One region of the Alicyclobacillus tolerans genome, then DNA from elsewhere that is predicted to be linked to it. Evidence: riboswitches for the same ligand, from Rfam matches in the RefSeq annotation. Region 1 holds a riboswitch; the other holds the start of a gene.

Region 1 (3,149 bases):
CGAAATGAGATGTTGAAGCTGCGTAAGAAAAACAAAGCTGTAAAGATTTTCATGTCTTCTGCCACGGATCCCTATCAACCCATAGAACGGGATGCTCAAATTACACGCTCTGTTATGGAGCAAATGGTAGAAAATCCACCCGATTTTTTGCAAATACAAACGCGTGGACCGCTAGTGACCAGGGATTTAAATTTATTAGTTCAACTGAATGAGAAATGTGAGGTTTGGGTATCTATGACCCTGGAAACGGATCGGGAGGATGTGAAGCGAATTTTTGCTCCTTTAGCGCCGGGAATTCAACGGCGATTGGAAGCCTTACGAGAAATTCATGAAGCTGGAATATCAACGCAAGCCGCCATTTCTCCTGTTTTGCCCTTTACACCAGATTTTCCCAAATTGTTAAATGGATGGGTCGATCGCGTTTGGATAGATACGTTGAGTATAGGCGATGGTTCTCTTGGCAAACGTTCAGAGAGACTAGGGATGCCTCAGTTATTTCAAGAACATGGATTCATAGATTGGTACAAAAGCGATTTGCATCTTCAAGTGGCACATTATTTTAAAAAATTTTTTCCTCAAGATAAGGTGCTTGTTTCTAGAGAGGAAGCGTTTTTTTCTACCTCTGTGCGCCAAAAATGAGGGTTGTCGAAAGTGTCAATTCTATCTATCAAAAGCTTCAATCAACCCCCATCTATCTGATGATACATCAGAAACATTCTCAAAATCTCTTTCTTCTTGAAATTGGAGTACTAGTTCGCCTATGATTAGATTATATTTGATGCATAAGAAGACGATTGACAATTGCATAGTGAAGAAAAGGTTTTGTTTGGAACGATGAAGGAACCACGCTTTTAGCATTCTCGTTCGCAGACAAGTTTAAGAGGGAAACCGGTGAAAATCCGGTGCGGTCCCGCCACTGTAAGGGGGAGCTGTGATTCATTGCCACTGAGCATGTGCTCGGGAAGGGAATTGACAGCTACGATCCTAAGCCAGGAGACCTGCCTTTTCTTAAAACACCCATGGATGGAATCGAGCATCATGAATATGCAAGATTTCCTCCAGGAACCTACGGTCGATAGGGAGGTGTTTGTGGATGACTTTTGTCGTGTACAAGCACTCTTTCGAATTCGAAAGAGTGCTTTTTCATTCAAGAGTTTCTGCAAACTCTCCTCTTGCTTGCAAAACATTGAGGAGGTTAAAAATGAAAGAAATCACATTACTTGTTGGTCATGGTAGTCGAGATGCGGATGGAAATGAAGAATTTCTAGAATTTGTCCAACGTATGCGCCATCAATTGCCGGATCAACATTTTGAAGCATGTTTTTTGGAGTTGGCCACACCTACTATTCCACAAGGAATTGACGCTTGTGTTCATCAGGGAGCAGAACGTATTGTTGTAGTCCCAGTCATTCTACTCGCTGCTTCGCATGTTAAACTGGAAATCCCCGAATTTCTTGATGACGCCAGAAAAAAATATCCACATGTCGATATGGTATACGGCAGAAATATTGGACTTCATGAGCAAATGGTCGACTTGCTCTGTGAGCGTTTTGCCGAGCAAGCAGCATCTATATCTGAAATGAATATTTCTGAAACAGCCATTGTCTTGATGGGACGAGGCAGTAGCGATCCTGATGCAAACGGTGATTTATACAAAATAGCTCGTTTGTTGTGGGAACGGACGGGTGTCTTGAGTGTTGAAGTTTGTTTTACAGGAATCACTTTCCCAAGACTTCCCGATGGTGTTCACCGCGCTGTATCGCTCGGTGCTAAACGTGTAGTAGTGGTTCCTTACTTCTTGTTTACAGGTGTCCTTATCAAGCGGATGAAAGGTGTTCTGCAAGATTTACAAACCGTTTATCCTGACATTCCGCTATCGATGGCAGAATACTTCGGCATGCATTCCCGCCTATTTCACATCGTGATCGACCGCATAGAAGAAGCAGCTGCAAAGCAAGCGTTCATGAACTGCGACCTTTGCAAATATCGCAAACTAGCAGCGCACGAACATGCTCATGATCACTCACATGATCACTCACATGCTCATGATCACAATCACTCACACGAGCATGCCCACCCTGCAGCTCACAACCATTCGTTGGTTCATAGTGAGTAACCCATTTCCTATTCATTACAGGAGGGCAAATATGGCAGGTATGGTTTATCTCATAGGCGCAGGACCGGGTGACCCTGGGTTGTTGACATTAAAAGCGAAAGAATGTCTGGAGCGTTCGGAAGTTGTCATCTATGACCGACTGGTATCTCCAGAAATCATGGCGTTTGTGCCGAACCATGTGGAGCGGATCTATGTAGGCAAAGAAGCTCATCACCACACACTTCCACAAACTGAAATTGAGACTTTGCTGGTGGAAAAAGCTTTGCAAGGTCTTACGGTCTCCCGTCTAAAAGGGGGCGATCCGTTTGTGTACGGAAGAGGTGGAGAAGAAGCGGAGTTTCTGGTTGACCAGGGTATCCCGTTTGAAATTGTTCCAGGTATTAGCTCGGTTATTGCTGTACCCGCATACGCAGGTATTCCCTTGACTCATCGAACACTTTCTGCGGGATTTCACGTGCTCACTGGTCATGAATGCCTCTATTCTTCAGGAACACCTTGGGATGCTGTAGCACTATCAGGTCAAACCATGGTTATCTTGATGGGAATGGGACATCTTCAAGAAATAGTCCAGAAACTGATAGATTGTGGGCGTCATCCAGAAACACCCGTTGCAATTATTCAATGGGGAACAACGATCAAGCAACAAGTCGTGTCAGGAACACTTGAAAACATCTGTCTCTTGGTAGAAGAAGCTCGTTTGCAGGCTCCAGCAGTCATAGTGGTTGGCGATGTGGTCAGAATGCGGGAGAAGTTGCAATGGTTTCAACCTTCTGTAGAGATAGCTCAATGACTGGAGAGGAGGGAATCATATGGAAGGTAAAATTTTGATTGTTGGATTTGGACCAGGCAGCTTTGAACATATCACTGTACGAGCTCGCGAGGCAATTCAGGAAAGTGAAGTCATTATTGGGTATAACACGTATGTCGATTTAATTCGTGACTTATTGACTCATCAAGAGATTGTCCGCACAGGTATGACGGAAGAAGTCAGTCGGGCACAAAAGGCGGTAGATTTGGCTGTTCATGGTCAGGT
Region 2 (3,149 bases), 230 kb from region 1:
GGGTGTGCTTTTCAATATGTCTTTCAATCGTCTGGTAGATATGTTCTGGCGTCTGATCCGGAACAATTCGGCAAGTGAGTTTTGCATGTGCTTCGCGGGGAATGACGGTCTTGGTGCCTTCACCCTGAAATCCACCATAGATACCGTTCACTTCTAAGGTTGGTCGCACCCAGAGGCGTTCCAATGTACTGAATCCCGGTTCGCCATGTAAGGCTGGCAGGCCGAGTGACGTACGGTAAGCTTCATCATCGTGACCGAGATCGCGAAAAGCTTGTAATTCTTCCGCGGTTACCGAGGTTACTTGGTCGTGAAATCCGTCTACTGTAATTCGCCCTTCGGCGTCATGGAAAGAAGCGATTAATTCAGCTAGAGCGTGAATTGCATTGGGTACGCCGCCACCGTGCTCGCCGCTGTGCAAATCACGCTTGGCCGTTTCTACATGTAATTCAAAGGCAACCAGTCCGCGCAATCCATAGCATATGGTTGGTCGTCCAGGAGCAATCATGCCTGTATCAGAGATGAGCAGAACATCAGCTTGAAAGCGTTCTGCATTTTTTTCTAAGAAATCCGGAAGATGGGCACTACCGATTTCTTCTTCGCCTTCAATGCAAAATTTAATGTTCACTGGCAGTTTGCCTTCTGTTTGAAAGAGTGCTTCCAAGGCTTTGAAATGTAAGAAGGTTTGTCCTTTGTCATCTGTAGCACCACGCGCAAAAATTCGTCCATCGCGAATTTCTGGTTCGAATGGCGGAGTTGTCCATAGAGGCAGTGGATCGACAGGTTGCACGTCGTAGTGACCATAGACAAGCACAGTGGGTTGACCAGGAGCATGCAACCAGTCGGCATAGACGACGGGATTTCCCTTTGTCGGTAACAACTCTGCATTTTCGAAACCCAGATTGGCTAAATGATTTTTAATAAATTCCGCGCAAGCCAGCACATCATTTTTGTGTGCAGAAAGTGCTGAAATGCTAGGGAAGCGGAGAAGATCAAATAATTGTTGTAAATGTTCTTTTTCGTTTGCCTCTAAATAAGCTTCCAAATTCATGACTAGAGACTCCTTTCGTATCCCCCGTAAATAGGGGCATAGATGACTCATCCATAGTGTAAAGCATTTGCGCTTTTACAGCTATTCGAAAAAAACATGGACGCAAAAGAAAAAAACAGATAAGATGAGAAGGGTTTGTCCCCAATACCTTCGCTTATCTCGTGTATGCGAAAGGGAAAACATTTGAAATGAATAGAAAAGGCCCAGGTACCCGTTTTTGTACGGGTTGAAAAGGGAAACCGGTGAAAATCCGGTGCGGTCCCGCCACTGTGAATGGGGAGCGCGTCTTCCATGAAGCCACTGGATTTGTCTGGGAAGGCGGATGCGCGTGAAGAACCAAAGCCAGGAGACCTGCCTGTTGGCCTGTTACATTTGCCGTTCCTACGGTCGATAGGGAGAGGTGTCTATATGTCTATGCCAGAAAAACGCGGTCAGCGTCTGCGGCAAACATTTAACCTTTTGGATTTAAGCAGTTTATCCATTTCCAGCGTTGCTCCTGCTTTCAGTATTTCTGCCACAACAGGTATTATGATTGGCTATAGCGGCATCTATAGTTTGCTGGCGATTTTGCTGATTGCCATTCCGTTTATTGTATCCTCTTTCACATTTCGCACCCTCAATCGTCATTTTCCTAGCGCAGGGGCTTCATATCATTGGTCGACTCGAGTTCTTGGCAAACGGATTGGACGTTTTCAAGGCTGGATTTTATTGCTCGCCTATTTTAGCTCGATTCCTCCCATCCTGGTTCCTGCCGCCCAATATACTTTGGCGCTTATCTACCCTCACGGTGTAAACCAGCCGTTGCTTGAATTTTTGGTGGGTTCTTTTTGGATAGGAGTAGCCATGCTCCCGTTGCTTTCTGGAGCGCGTCCAACTGCGCTGATTACTCAGGTGTTTTTTGCTGTTGAAATTTTCTTTCTTATCCTGTTTGCCATATTGGGCATCATGGCTTGGCCGCATGCGCATCCGTCCTTGCCTGTCGAGCATTCTCCCGTCGGAGGTATTTTTCTAACCATGATTGTGGCCAGCACCATTATGGACGGATGGGAAATTGACAGCTATGCTTCCGAAGAATCCACTCAGCCCAATCGCGATCCTGGTGTTGGTGGAATGATTGGCGCACTTTTTGCCTTAGCTATCTATTTATTGTTTGTGCCCATGATGATATGGGAAACTCCTGGCAATGCTCTTGCTGGTTCTGCCGATCCGTTGGTTACCTGGATTCATTATTTACCCACCACAATACCTCACGCTACCATTTGGATGTTGGTTCCTATTCTCGCCTCAACGGCAGGTTCGCTCTGGTTGACGGCTTATATTTTGATTCGTGGTGTGTATGCCATGGGGCGTGATGGGTTATTGTCCCGACGATTTGCCAAGTTGAATTCTCGCCAGGCGCCATCTTTGGCTACGGCAGTGGTACTTATGGCGGCGTGGGCGGTAATGGCCTTACAATTGTTTGTCCATTCGCTGAATGTCTTTTTTAGTATTGTCTTGTCAACCGCCGGGTTTTTCCTTATTTTCGAATTTATGCTGGACAACATCACAGCGACTGTATTTCTATGGCGAATGCATCATCGCGATCAACTGCATGAAAAAAGGGATAGAAAACATTCTCATCGCATCATGCTGATGTTTTCTTCGTTCACATCTTTTTACTTGCTCATCTTGCTCGTAGCCTTTCTGTTTCTAAGTGGGCGCACGATTTCTCCCTGGGTGAATCCAATTTTAGCAGGGTTACTGTTGGCAGGTTTTTTGTATGCCGTCAAAAAACCATCACCAAGTCAAATGCAAGAGTCCGAAAATTTTTGTCAGCAGTACGATGAAGGGATATACTAAAGAGAATGAATGTGGTGTTATGGCTAAAGGAGGTTCCTGCGGTGTTTAACAGTAAAGAGATAGCCCGTCGCTTGACAGAGAACAGCCAACGAGCGTTTCAGGGCTGTGTCTGCTATCCGCAGCCTGATGCAATTGCCAAAATGATTAAATTGTTGCGCAGCGCTTTGCTGCCTAACTATTTTCCATACAACAATCTCGGCCTGGAAAGAAGCGTAGAAGCAACCATCAGCGAGTTGCAGCAGGTCTTGGCAGCTCAAATTCA

What was found. Region 1 has a riboswitch for cobalamin ahead of ACOJUR_RS13365 (sirohydrochlorin chelatase). Riboswitches for the same ligand answer to the same signal wherever they lie in the genome.
Region 2: linked by a shared signal. The riboswitch ahead of ACOJUR_RS14525 (APC family permease) and the one ahead of ACOJUR_RS13365 (sirohydrochlorin chelatase) in region 1 are both predicted to bind cobalamin.

What each region holds. Positions count from the first base shown of each region.
Region 1 covers NZ_JBMGNK010000002.1:2,612,480-2,615,628, reverse strand. Annotated here, with positions in the region: gene ACOJUR_RS13370 (SPL family radical SAM protein) at 1-639, shown strand, start outside; cobalamin riboswitch at 842-1,020, shown strand; gene ACOJUR_RS13365 (sirohydrochlorin chelatase) at 1,202-2,116, shown strand; gene cobA (uroporphyrinogen-III C-methyltransferase) at 2,148-2,906, shown strand; gene cobJ (precorrin-3B C(17)-methyltransferase) at 2,926-3,149, shown strand, end outside.
Region 2 covers NZ_JBMGNK010000002.1:2,839,693-2,842,841, reverse strand. Annotated here, with positions in the region: gene ACOJUR_RS14530 (dipeptidase) at 1-1,048, opposite strand, end outside; cobalamin riboswitch at 1,237-1,423, shown strand; gene ACOJUR_RS14525 (APC family permease) at 1,457-2,887, shown strand; gene epsC (serine O-acetyltransferase EpsC) at 2,929-3,149, shown strand, end outside.